One region of the Halopseudomonas sp. SMJS2 genome, then DNA from elsewhere that is predicted to be linked to it. Evidence: riboswitches for the same ligand, from Rfam matches in the RefSeq annotation. Region 1 holds a riboswitch; the other holds the start of a gene.
The links. Region 1 has a riboswitch for cobalamin ahead of btuB (TonB-dependent vitamin B12 receptor). Riboswitches for the same ligand answer to the same signal wherever they lie in the genome.

Region 1 (6,707 bases):
GCCCGGCGGGCCAGCAGATCGCCCTGCCCCGGGCGAGAGCTGCGGTTGGCGGGGTCCTGCAGGGTCAGGTTGCTGCTCCAGTCCCAGCCCAGCCAGTGGCTGGCAATCTCGAACTCCACTCCCTTGATCACCGCCTTGTCTATGTTCTCCGACAGATAGATGCCACCACCGAGATTCACGCTGGAAATCAGATCTTCCACTTCATTACGGAACAGGTTGACCACCCAGTTACCCCAATCGTGCTCGCCCCGCAATCCGGTTTCGATATTGCGCGAGGTTTCTTCCTTGATATCCGGGTTACCGAAGCCGGGGTAGTACAGCTGGTTGAAAGTGGGGGCCTTGAATGCGGTGCCGTAACTGGCCACCCATTGCAGGTTGTCGGTCAGGCTCAGGCCGTAGGCGATGCTGCCGGTGTTGTAGCGACCGAACTGTTCATTATCGTCATGACGCAGGCTCAGCTGCCATTCATGCACACCACGCTGTCCCAGGTACTGGGCGTAGTAGCCCTTGTTGGTGCGGCGGTTCTCGCTGTAGTTCGTACTGCTGCTGACTTCATCGGTCAGGTGGTCGAAACCCAGGGTCAGCAGGTGGCCAGGCGCAAGATCGATATCGTTCTGCCAACCCAGGCTGTCGCGCCGGGTATCGAAACGGCTGTTGAAAGTGCTGCCATTGAAGGTGTCATTCTTGTCTTCGCTGCGCGCCGCCTGCAGTGTCACCCGCCAGGGTTCGAGCGGTGAGAAGCGGGCATTGAGCCCGTGGGTTTTCAGCTTCGAGTCGTTGTTGGCCTTGTAGCCCGAGTCGAAGTCGCTATGGGAGTGGGATTCCAGCGCATGGCCTTCCAGCTCCAGGCCATTGTCGAAACGATAGCCGGCGCGCAGGTTGCCGGAGAGCTCGCGGTAACCATCGTTATCCGGATCACCACGGCCAGGCCGGGCATCGATGCCACGAGTGGACAGACTGGTCACCGCTGCGCTGTACCAGCCTTGCCCGATGCCGCCGGAGACACCGGCACTGCCCCCATGGTGGTTCCGGCTGCCGGCAGTGAGCGACATCCAAGGTTTGGGATCACCACCGGTACCGCGCTTGGTAAAGACCTGGATCACGCCGCCGATGGCTTCGGAGCCATACAGGCTGGAACGCGGCCCACGCACGATTTCGATACGTTCGATCTGCTCGATGGGCAGATTGTGCAACGCGGCACTCCCACTGGTAACCGAGCCAATACGCACCCCATCGATCAGCACCAGCACGTGGTCACTGCTGCTGCCACGAATGCCAAAGGTGCTGGACTTGCCCGCGCCGCCATTGTTGACGATGCTCAGCGCCGGAGTACGGCGCAGCAGATCCAGCATATCGGTCGGCTGCAGGCGCTGGATGGCGCGCTGGTCCAGTCGCGTTACCGCGCCCAGATTGGCACCCAGGGACTGCCCGGTGCGGGTGGCGGTAACGACCTGGTTGTCCAGGGAAAGGGATTCGGCATGGGAAAAAGCGGCCGTGGCCATTAGGGCCATCGCCAGGGAGGTGCGTGCAAACTTCATCTGTGCTCCGTCGCCGTACTCACCCGTACGGCATGGCTGGTTATGCAGTCGGCGAACGGAGTTGGGGAGACGGTTTCAGACCCAGCATGAAAACGCTACACCCGCAGAGCCCGCCGCACTGCTGTGATATGCGACAGGCCGGTCTCCGGGCTCATGAGCGGATGAATATCCGATGATTCGACCTTCCCGTGCAGGCACAGTGGTCGTGCTGAATCATCTGTCAGATAGTACCTTGAGGTAATCCGACTCTCATTTACCGTTGCGGGGGCAGCGCCGGGATAGTCTGGAACAGACGCACCGGCTTCCCTGTTTAACCTGCCGGGCAATACCGGGCAGGAACCTGAAGCGGGTGGAAGACTAAGAGGTTTTCACAGGTAAGTAAAGGCGCCCCCGCCAGCGCCCGAATTCACGCGCCAGCGGGAGAGTCAACCGATGGGGCCGTGGAGATTCCACTCATTCGGTAGAAGGCAAAGCGTAGGCATTTTAGACGCTCAAAAAAAGTCGGGAGCCGGGTTGACCTTGCCATCGTGTCAGGGTTGAAAATTCGAGCATGTCACGCACAAGGAGCGCCATCATGAGTTCTCTTCAATTCAATGTTCAGCAAATGACCTGCAACAATTGTGTTAAACATGTCACCGAAGCGCTGATGGCTGTCGCCGGCGTGACTGACGTCCAGGTCAGCCTCGAGGATAGCAAGGTCACGGTTGCCGGAAGTGCCGACAGTGCAGCGCTGATCAGCGCATTGGACGCAGCCGGCTACCCTGCTGCGGCGGCTGGCGCGCATGCTGGCCACACCACCTGCTGCGGCGGCTGCAGCTGATCAACGATAAATACCAACGAGGAATATGGAATGCGCACCAGACTACGTCTCATAGCTCTTACTGCCCTGCTGATCGGCGGCTTTGCCCAGGCCGCCGACAGTCTGACCATTGACGTGCACCGTGACGCCAACTGCGGTTGCTGCAAGGACTGGATCAAACACATGGAAAGCAATGGCTTCAGCGTCAACGACCATGTCGAAGCCAACATGGCGACGGTGAAACAGGAACTGGGCGTACCACCGCAACTCGGCTCCTGCCATACCGCCGTGATCAATGGTCAGTTCATCGAAGGCCATGTGCCCGCTGCCCAGGTACTGGCGCTGAAGGAACGGCCCGATCTGCTGGGCATCGCCGTGCCCGGCATGCCGATGGGTTCGCCCGGCATGGAATACGGCGACCGCCAGGATCCTTATCAGGTGGTCGGACTGACCAAGGAAGGCGAACTCGAAGTCGTCGCCGAATACCCCGGCAACTGAGTCAGCCCCTGGCGGCTCCGGCCGCCAGAAACGAAAAAAGCCTTTGACCATCACTGATCAAAGGCTTTGTATATGGCGCAGCGGACGGGACTCGAACCCGCGACCCCCGGCGTGACAGGCCGGTATTCTAACCAACTGAACTACCGCTGCGCATCTGTCCGACACCGACACTCATGTGCCTGTCATCGAAGCAGGCGCGCATTCTAATATTTCGTCAGATTAAGTCAAGCCTCGCCTTCAACCATATCGCTTTTATTTGCCATACGCTCATCCATTAACCATCCTGAGAGCAGACCTTCCAACAAAGGAGCTCGACATGTCTGGCATCGGCTGGCTTTTCATTATCATCATTCTTGCTACTGTCATCGGCGGGCTGTATATGTTGCGCAAGACCGCCAACAAGATGCCGATCGGCGATGAGCAGATGAAGCGCATCAAAGCCCGGCAAGCTGAACTCGAAGCGCAAGAGAGGCGGGAGAAGCAACAGGACTGATGCTAGAATGCGTCACTCTCATTTTTAGCCGCGTAACAGGTAGTTCCACAGTATGGTCAATTCACTGCAAGCCCAGTTGCTCAAGGCCGGACTGGTCGACGAAAAGAAACTCAAGCAGGCCCAACGCGCCAAGAAGAAGGCCGCCAAGAACACTCCGGAAAAGGTACATGACACCGCAGCCGCGGTGGAGAAGGCACGTGCCGACAAGGCCGAGCGCGATCGCCAGCTGAACCTGCAACGCCAGGAGGAGACCGCCCGTCGCGAGCGCGAAGCCCAGGCCAAGCAATTGATCGAGCAGGCCAAACTGGACCGCAGCGGCGGGGAAACCGCGTACCAGTTCGTGGCCAAGAACAAGATCAAGAAGATCTACGTCACCGAGGAGCAGTTCGGCAAGCTCAGCCGCGGCAAGCTGGGTATCGTACGGCTCTCCGGGCATTTCGAAATCATCCCGCTGGACGTCGCGGAGAAAGTCGCCGAACGTGCGCCCCACTGGCCAGTAATCATTGCCAAGGTGGAAGCCGAACAGGCTGCAGAAGATGATCCCTATGCCGATTTCAAAGTACCTGACGATCTCATGTGGTAAGCCCTCCCAACCAGACCGGACAGAAATGGCATGACCCAGGCTGCGCCCGCACGCTCTTCCGACACTGATCGCAGCCCTTGGTCGGTATTTCTGATATTTCTGCGTCTGGGCCTGACCTCCTTCGGCGGCCCCGTGGCCCATCTGGGTTACTTTCGCGAGGAGTTCGTTGTACGCCGTCGCTGGCTTGCCGAACGCAGCTACGCCGACCTGGTCGCTCTCTGCCAGTTCCTACCCGGCCCGGCCAGCAGCCAGGTGGGCCTGGCGCTGGGCTTGTCCCGCGCCGGTTACCGCGGTGCGCTGGCGGCGTGGGCCGGCTTCACCCTGCCCTCGGCTCTGGTACTGATACTGTTTGCCAGTTCGCTGGCCTACCAGAACAGCCTGAATGCCGGCATGCTGGAGGGGCTGAAAGTCGTGGCCGTAGCGGTCGTCGCTCAAGCCGTCTGGGGCATGGCCCGCACTCTGTGCCCCGACCGCTTGCGCATCACGCTGATGGCCAGCAGCGCCATTGCGGCGCTCCTGCTGCCCTTCATCTGGAGCCAGCCGCTGATTCTATTGATTGCCGGTTTGCTCGGTCTCTTGCTCGTCAGCCCCGACACAGATGAACAGCAGGATGAATTGCCAGTCCATATCACGCGTCGAACCGGCTCGATGGCCTTGGCGCTGTTTTTCCTTCTCCTGCTTGGCTTGCCCCTGCTGGTCACACTGATCCCCAGCCAGATGCTGGCATTGGTGGACAGCTTCTATCGAGCAGGCTCACTGGTGTTCGGTGGTGGGCATGTAGTGTTGCCACTGCTGGAGGCGGAAACGGTGCAACCCGGCTGGGTGGATATCGATACCTTTCTGGCGGGCTATGGCGCAACCCAGGCCGTGCCCGGTCCGCTGTTTACCTTCTCCGCCTTCCTCGGCACGGCGATGGATTTCGGCCCGCCCGGCTGGGTCACTGGGCTGATCTGCCTGCTGGCGATCTTCCTGCCATCGTTTCTGCTGGTGATCGGTGCGCTGCCGTTCTGGGCGCAGCTGCGTCACAGCCCCCGCACCCGGGCGGCGCTGGCGGGTATCAATGCTGCGGTGGTGGGCCTGCTGCTGGCGGCGCTGTATCAGCCGGTGTGGACCAGCGCCATTACTACGCCGCAGAGCTTCGCCCTGGCGCTGGCTGCGCTCGTTGCATTGGTATTCTGGAAACTGCCGCCGTGGCTGGTAGTTCTCGCCACGGCGGTGCTGGGCTGGCTGTCAGCTTGAGATGGCCTGACGGCTCACTCACCGCCTTCCTGCTCGTCGTCTTCTTCTTCCGCTTCTGACGGCTGGTCGATCTGGCTGTCATCCACCAGATTGGCGTCTTCCTTCATCTGCTGCTGCCGGTCGCGCTCGTCTTCGCTGGCCGCATCCGGGCAGTCCAGTGGCAGCATGAAGGTATCGGATACGTCGATCAGACCGATGTGTTCGATGGTACGTCGACCAAGCAGAACCGGGTAGGTCATATCGCTGCGATCGCGCAAGGAGAACTGCTCCTCGTAGACCCGGTTACCAATGCACATGCGCATCTTCACCACCGGCCGATAGTCCTCGCCACCGGCGCCGCGCACGGTCATCTGTCTATATACCGGACGCTCGAAATGCAGGGTGACCTTGTTTCCAGTATCAGCATCCACCACCGGTACGTCGTAACGCACCCACCGCTTGCCCTTGCGGGTGAAGCGTTCCATGTTCACCGCATGCATGGACGAAGTCAGCGCGCCGGAATCCACTTTGACCTTGACGACGGCTTCCTCGGGCAGGATCAGCCCCTTCTCGACCCAGCCGACCACTACTTTGCCGGCGATATCTTCGGTCAGAACGGCCTCTTCCGGCGGGTCGATGGCTTCTTTGGCATCCGCAATCACACCATTGGATACCACGGCTGTGCTCAATAGGGCTGCGAGGGACAAGCTCTTGATAGATAACTGCATAAAATATCCTTTGGGAAACAAACAGATAGACCGGGGCGTAGGCGAAAAGTGCCATCCCTGCCGAACAGCGGCGGCAATTTAGCACGCCGTAGCAACCACCGGAAGCTCCACAATGGCGCGGAGTTGCAGCTGGATCGCCGTACAGAGAGATTCAGCTGACGAATAGTGGCCTATCGACACTGGCCAGCAAGTGAAAAGTACTTCAGTATCCGCCAATCCGACCGATAAAGCAGAAGGTAGTCTGGCTCAGCCAGGCCGCAGTTACCAGAAAACAGATGCCGGAGAGGGAAGAATGGACCTGTTGCGCAGAATAAGAATTAACCAACGGATGTGGCTCATCCTGATTGTCTCGCTCGCCAGCTTGCTGGTGCTTACTTTCATTTCACTCGACCATCTGCGCAAGGAAATCCATTCCGCTCAGATCACCAAAGCCACCCACCTGGTGGAAACCGCACATGGGCTGCTGGCCCATTACCACGCCCGGGAACTCAGTGGCGAACTCACCGGCGAGCAGGCGCGGCAGCAGGCACTCGAAACCCTGCGCGGCTTGCGCTACGACGGCAACGAGTATTTCTGGGTCAATGGCATGGACTATGTCATGCGCATGCACCCCTTCGCACCGGAAACCGAAGGTGTCGACCTCAGCACCCTGGGTCGCGACGGCTCCGTCAGCGTCATCCAGGAGATGGTCAAGCTGGCACGCAACCAGGGTACCGGCTACTACGAATATGACTGGGTCAAACCGGGCGGCACCGTTGGCGAGGGTACGCCGGTCCGCCGCCTGGCCGCGTTCACCCATTTCAAGCCTTGGGATTACATGATCGGCACCGGCATCCTGCTGACCGAAATG
Region 2 (6,707 bases), 1.1 Mb from region 1:
CGGCGACTTCAGCCTTGTAGTGAGTCAGGCGGGCTTGCAACCAGGCCTGATCCTCTTCGCTGACAGCCAGCCGGCCACGGATCGAGCCATTGATATGGAAGGCCAGCGGCTGGATCTGCTCCAGGTCAGTGGCGATGTCCGGCATGTTGTCCGGCAGATGGGAAATGATGGCGCCGATATGGCCGCACAACTCATCGGTGATGACCTCGAAGTCGCACAGCGACGAGCTTTCGTACATGAAGGGATAACACATCTCGTCGAAGTTCTTGCCGAACTTGAAGGCCATGGTCGCTTACCTCGGGATAATGATAGGTGGGTCGCTGTCCAGGTCGATATGCGCATCGACCTGAAACGCCTGGTGCAAATGCTGGCCGGTCAGTACCTCGGCAGGTGTGCCCAGAGCAAGCAGCTGACCTTCATGGAGCAGGCACAGGCGATCACAATAGCGGGCGGCCAGCGACAGGTCGTGGATCGACAGCATCACCCCACGCCCGCTCTGGGCATAGTGGCGCAGGAGACGCAGCACATTCTGCTGCTGGAACAGATCAAGACTGGCCACCGGCTCATCGGCCAGCAGCACCCGTGGTTGCCCGGCCAGCACGCGGGCCAGCCAGACCCTGGCCTGTTGCCCGCCGGAGAGCTGATCGATCTGGCGATCCAGCCAGTCTTCCACCTGGGCGGCGGCAGCGGCCTGGGCGATGGCCTCGGCATTGGTATCCCCCCAGGGCAACCGCCCGAGACTGATCACATCGCGCACCGACAATGCCCAGGCGCTGTGACTGCTCTGCGGCAGGAAGCCCAATTGCTGCGCTCGCTGGCGCTCGGCAATCGAGGCCAGCGGCGTACCTGCCAGCCGAATATTGCCCTGATACGGCTGGATGCCCGCCAGGCAATGCAGCAGGGTGGATTTGCCTGCGCCGTTGGCGCCAATGATGCCGAGCATTTCCCCGGCCATCAGGTTCAGGTTGACGTTCACCAGGCGCTGGCCGACGCTCAGGTGGCGGGTATCGATCAGATCCACCGTTTACGCTCCTTCCATACCAGCCAGATGAACAGTGGCGCACCGAGCAGCGAGGTCAGCACACCCAGCTTGAGTTCCTGGCCCGGTGGCAACAGGCGCACGCCGATATCCGCCAGGCAGACCAGAATGGCACCGGCCAGCGCCGCCGGGATCAACAGCCGTTCCGGGCGATGCTGTACCAATGGACGCAGCAGATGTGGTACCAGCAAACCGACAAAACCGATACTGCCGGCCACCGCCACCGAGCTGCCGACCAGCATGGCGGCACCGAGCACGATCATGATGCTGCCATTGCGGTAATTCAGTCCCATGCTGCGGGCTACCTGATCGCCCAGACTCAGACCGCTGAGCAGTCGGCGTTGGCTGATAATCAGCGCGCTACCTATCAGCAACGCCGGCAGCAGCAGCCATAAATGCTCCAGCCCACGCTCGGAAACCGAGCCGAGCAGCCAGAACACCAATTCCTGCATGGCGTAGGGGTTGGGCGCGAAGTTCAGCACGGTAGCCAGCGCTGCACCGCACAGCGTGGAAATAGCCAGCCCGGCCATGATCACCATATGCGAGCGGGCCGAGCCGGCCAGGGCTAGCATCAACAGCAACGCGATGGCCGCGCCGATCAGGCCGGCTACACCTGGCGCGGCAGCGCCCAGGCCGGGAAACAGGCCGAAGTAGAACACGCTCGCCGCGCCCAATGCTGCTCCCTGGCTGGCACCGGTCAGACTGGGCTCGGCCAGTGGGTTGCGCAGCAGTCCCTGTAGCGCTGCACCACTCAGGCCCAGCGCGGCGCCCACCGCCAGTGCAATCAGCGTGCGTGGCAAGCGAACCTCACCGATGACAATGGCGTCCAGGCTGCTTTGGCCGGTAAGGAAGTCGGCCAACCCTGCCAGTACGGCCACCGAGGTTGAGCCGACTGACAAGGAGGCCAGCGCCGTCACCAGCAACAACGCCAGCAGGGCGGGAGTGATCAGTCGAGCCATTGATTGAGTTGCCTTATCAGGTCCCAGGTCCAGGGGCCGGGACATTGCCAGCGCCAGTAGTCGGTGGTGAGCCAGCCGTCAGCCGGGATGCTGCGGCGCAGCACCGGATGTTCGGCAAAGCGGTTGGCCAGCGCCTGGTGCTCGGGGGCCGCGAACAGAATGGCGTCCGGCGGATCGCTGGCGATCTGTTCCAGATCCAGTTGCACATGCCCCGAGTCGGTCAGATAGTTGCGCCAGCCGGCCTGTTCGATGATTTGATGCTCGAAGGTATCACGGCCAGTACCGATACCGTTCGAACCGAGCAGCAACAGGCGTTTGGCGTCGGGCTGTGGCGTGTGGCGAACGGGTGCCGGTTGCGCGAGGTCAGGGTTGCGACCGATCAGCTCCAGCAATTGGCGCTCATAGGATTCCACCTGCCCCAGCGTAGTGGGTAATGGCAGTATCTCCACTCGATAATTCAGGGTTCGCATACGCTCGCGCAGCAGCAGGGCGCTGTACTGGCCGGCCAACACCAGGTCGGGCTGCAGACTTACCACCTGTTCCAACGAGCCGTCATGGGCAGGCCAGCCAGCGTCGATCCAGTGGATCGGGTAGCGCAGATGCATAGGCGACAGTGCAGCCACCCGGGCCGGATCGGCGTGATGAGCCAATGCCCAGTCCATGCATAGATCGAGGGAGACGATGCGTTGGGGTGATTCAGGCGTCGCTGCCAATGCAGGCAAGCCAACTGGCAGCAGGATCGCTGCCAGGCAGAGCACCCACCGGCGCAGCCGCCCCCCTGCCCGAGCGGTGAGGGCCGAGGCAAAGGAGCAGCGTTCAGCATGCAGCTGATGGCGGGGGTGTGTAGTCATTCCATTCAGAGGTCAGGGGTCCAGGTGACTCCAAGCATAGCGGTGAAGGGCAACTCCCGGTAACCGTAACCCTGTCCGGCATGGGTATACATCAAGCGGCTATAGTCCTTGTCCATTACGTTGGCAAGCTTCATGTCGAAGGCCACTTCGCTGCTGGCCTGCCAGCTGGCGCGCAGATCCAGTACGCCGTACCCGGACAGCTCGGTGGTGTTGTCACCGTTGCCGTAACTGCTGCTGACGGCGGTAAAGCTGGCGCCCACACCGATATCGCCGAACTGGCGATCCAGATTCAGGTTCAGGGTACGTCGGGCGCGGTTCGGCAAGGTGTGGCCGTTTTCACGGCTGCGTGGATCGATGATGCTGATGCCCAGATCACCCTGCCAGCCGAAGAGTTCCTGCTTCAGAGTGGCTTCGAAGCCATTGACGCGGGCGCGATTGATGTTGTCCACGGTGCTGAAATCGCTGGTGGTAACGATCAGGTCACGGAAGTCGGTGCGGTACAGCGAGGCTTCCAACTGGGTAGTCGGGGCAAGCTGGCTGCGCCACTGCAATTCATAGCTGCGGGATTTCTCCGGTTTCAGTTCGGGGTTGCCGCCATAGAAGCCATCGAAGGGCCAATAGAGATCGGCAAAGGTCGGTACCCGGAAGCCTTCGGCGTAGGACAGAATCAACTGGTTATCCGGATCAAGCCGGTAGCTCAACGCACCGTTGAAGGTATTTTCGTTGCCGAACTGCTGGTTGTCGTCATGCCGCATGCCCAGTTCGGTACCGAAGCGCGCTCCCTGGAAGCTGTGCTGGGCGAATACCGCTTTGTTGTCCCGGTTGCTGACCTGGAAATCATTGCTGCTGCGTACCTTGTCATTCAGGTAGTCAGCGCCCAGACGCAGACTGTGTCCATTGCCCAGGGTCAGGGTGTTGAGCCAGTTCAGCGAATCGCGATAACTGTTATTCACCGTGCTGCCGGGAAACAGTTTGTCGAAGTTCTCCTGCTTGTCCTCGCTGTGGCCCAGTTCGATACGGCTGCGCCAGATATCATTGATACGCCCATCCAACCAAAGCGTGCTGGTGCTGATGATGTACTCGTCATAGGGAGCAGCTGGAGCGCCCCAGTTACCGAACGGGTTATCAAACTCGGTCTTGCCACGCTGATCCAGTACGGTGAACCCACCTTCAAATGCATCGGTGAACTGGTGACTCAGGCTCAGCGCCAAGGAGCGGTTGCGGTAACCATCATCATCCGCGTCACTGGCGAAAGAAGTGCGGGTGCGATCGATACCGGCAGTTTCCTCTAACCCGGCGGATAAATTGAAGCGCGTGCGCTCGTTGCCGCCGGAGAGACCAAGGTTGCGCTCCCAGGTACTGTCACTGCCACCGGCGATGCGCGCGTAGGGGCGCAGGCCTTCGCCCTCGCTTCGGCGGGTGAAGATCTGGATAACCCCGCCCATGGCGTCCGCGCCATGAATCGCTGAGCGCGAGCCGCGCAGCACCTCTATACGCTCGATCTGGTCGACACTGAGAAACTGCAGGGCGGCTCCGCCCATGGTGGCTGAACCGGCCCGCACACCGTCGATCAGCACCAGGGTCTGGCTGGTATTGGTGCCACGGATATACAGGCCGTAGGTCGCGCCGCGGCCCCCATAATTGGCGACCTGCACGCCCGGCACCTGGGTCAGCAGATGTGGCACGCTGGCCGGGCGCAGCCGTTCGATATCTGCACGGGTGAACACCGTATTGGCGGCGCTGCTGTCGCTGCGCTGTTCCACATCGCGGTTGGCGGTGATCAGGGTGTCGGAGAGTTTCAGCGCTTGTTCATGGGAAGCAGGCTGGGCAGCCAGAGTCAGGCTCGGGGCCAGGGCGACAGCAAGGGCAAGGCGGGACAGTTTCATTATGAATCCTCAAAAGGTCGGATGACTTTCGAGGAGGGCAGATAAGCAAGTGCGGACGGGGCAGATAACAGACAAACCGGCACGGCACTTGACGGTGATGCCCTCCGCAACACCAGTCGATATTGCATGCGGGCCGGCCTCCGGACTCTCGACGCCCATCCGCTCACCTTCCCATGCCGTGGCACAGTGGTCTTGAGCGGACGCCGATCCATGATCGGGGTCGATTACCGTTGCGGGGGCAGTGCCGGGATTGCTCGACCTGAGCGAGCGCACCGGCTTTCCGTTTCATGCCTGATATCAGGCACACCTGCATGAATAGCGGCGCATCTTATGCCCCTGATCGGGGAAACACAAGCGACCGGATGGCACAGGGCTAGCTGCGGCTGGAGTGCGCCGGGCGGGCAGGGCATACTGCCCGCATCTTCGCCATCGTTGTTGGCCGCCGAGCATGCTGTTATCCGATACCGTCCCTTTTGCCGAGACCACCGTTGCGCAGCTGCGTGATTACACCGAGTGGCACCGTGGCCGCAGCCGCTATGCGATCTGGATGATCCCGATCAACTGTCCCCGGGCGCTGGCCCATATCGACCAGCTCACGGCCTCGCTGGCGGACCTGTTGCATCCCAGCCGGCGGCAGCCGCATATCACCTTGTTTGTCTGTGGTTTCGAAGGGCAAAGTGTCAGGTACGACGACGATTTCACGTCAGCGCAGCTGCAGCGCCAACTGACGGGCCTCGACCGGTTGGCATTGCCGCCCTGCGAGCTACGCATAGGCGCGCCGGATAGCTTTGCCAGCGCAGCCTTTCTGACAGTGGACGACCTGCAGGGCCACTTGTCGCGCTGGCGCGAGGCGCTGGGGGCAGGCTGTAGGGAAATTCGGCAGACTAGCTACGTGCCGCACATCACCCTGGGGTTATATCGCCGAGCGATCAGTGCCACAGAGCTGCGCCAGCGGTTGCAATCATTGGTGATACCGGACACCTTACCGCTAGCGGTGGAATGCCTGGAGTATGCGACTTACAGCAGCCGTGACATGTTGGGGCCGCTGGAATGCCAGTGGCGGGTAGCTGTCAGCAATAAGGAGGCCAATAGTCCATGAAATACCCTTTTGGCCTTGCCTGCCGCTTTGATTGATCCTTGACTGTTATCACCGGACCAGAAAATAAAAGGAGCAGCAGATGAGAACCGTGGCCCAGGTTATCCAGACCAAGCAGATCCAGCAGGTGCATACCATCGGGGCGGATGAGACGATGCTCAGGGCCTTGCAGTTGATGGCCGAGCATAATATCGGCGCGCTGCCGGTCACCGAGGGCGGTCAGGTGATAGGCGTGATAAGTGAGCGCGACTACTCTCGTAAATGTGTGCTCAAGGGGCGGGCGTCGGTGGGCACCATGGTACGCGAAATCATGAGCAGCCCGGTGACGACCGTGACACCGAAGCAGAGCGTGTCCGAATGCCTCTCGCTGATCACTGACCTTCACCTGCGCCACCTCCCGGTGGTGGAAGATGGGCGACTGGTGGGGCTGGTGTCGATCGGTGACCTGGTCAAGGAGACCATCGCCGAGCAGCAGGAGCTGATCCAGCAGCTGGAGCAGTACATCCGCGGCGAGGTGTAGCGGCCCGACTGGCGCGTCCCGTTTCGGGGCCGCGGCTGCGCGGTGGGCCCGAACATCCCGATGGGGTGGCGGGTCGAACAGCTATACTGCGGGATTTAAACGCCAGGGGGCTGTGTTGTGAAAAAGAACGTCGTGATATTCAATCGTCTTGCTCAGGATCTGATCGAGCGTCTGGCAGCCAACTTCAATGTCGTTCAATTGAGTGCAGCCAGCGAGCTGGCGGATGCGCTGGCTGCCGGTCCGGTACACGGCCTGATTGGTGCCGGCTGGCAGCTTGGCCGCCCACAGCTTGCTGCGGCTTCAGGCTTGGAAGTGGTTTCCAGTATTTCGGTCGGGTATGACAACTACGACCTGGA

Region 2: it holds a riboswitch for cobalamin, as region 1 does, so the genes downstream of both, QAO71_RS12145 (TonB-dependent receptor) here and btuB (TonB-dependent vitamin B12 receptor) in region 1, are expected to answer to the same signal.

The regions. Positions count from the first base shown of each region.
Region 1 is NZ_CP123445.1:1,457,360-1,464,066, reverse strand. It holds gene btuB (TonB-dependent vitamin B12 receptor) at 1-1,538, opposite strand, end outside; cobalamin riboswitch at 1,657-1,897, opposite strand; gene QAO71_RS06905 (heavy metal-associated domain-containing protein) at 2,113-2,358, shown strand; gene QAO71_RS06900 (DUF411 domain-containing protein) at 2,389-2,835, shown strand; tRNA gene QAO71_RS06895 (tRNA-Asp) at 2,909-2,985, opposite strand; gene QAO71_RS06890 (DUF2897 family protein) at 3,152-3,328, shown strand; gene QAO71_RS06885 (DUF2058 domain-containing protein) at 3,381-3,911, shown strand; gene chrA (chromate efflux transporter) at 3,942-5,150, shown strand; gene QAO71_RS06875 (RimK/LysX family protein) at 5,165-5,857, opposite strand; gene QAO71_RS06870 (methyl-accepting chemotaxis protein) at 6,186-6,707, shown strand, end outside.
Region 2 is NZ_CP123445.1:2,562,037-2,568,743, reverse strand. It holds gene QAO71_RS12165 (hypothetical protein) at 1-286, opposite strand, end outside; gene QAO71_RS12160 (ABC transporter ATP-binding protein) at 293-1,021, opposite strand; gene QAO71_RS12155 (iron ABC transporter permease) at 1,012-1,998, opposite strand; gene QAO71_RS12150 (ABC transporter substrate-binding protein) at 1,986-2,849, opposite strand; gene QAO71_RS12145 (TonB-dependent receptor) at 2,855-4,735, opposite strand; cobalamin riboswitch at 4,849-5,061, opposite strand; gene QAO71_RS12140 (2'-5' RNA ligase family protein) at 5,184-5,834, shown strand; gene QAO71_RS12135 (CBS domain-containing protein) at 5,914-6,351, shown strand; gene QAO71_RS12130 (D-glycerate dehydrogenase) at 6,469-6,707, shown strand, end outside.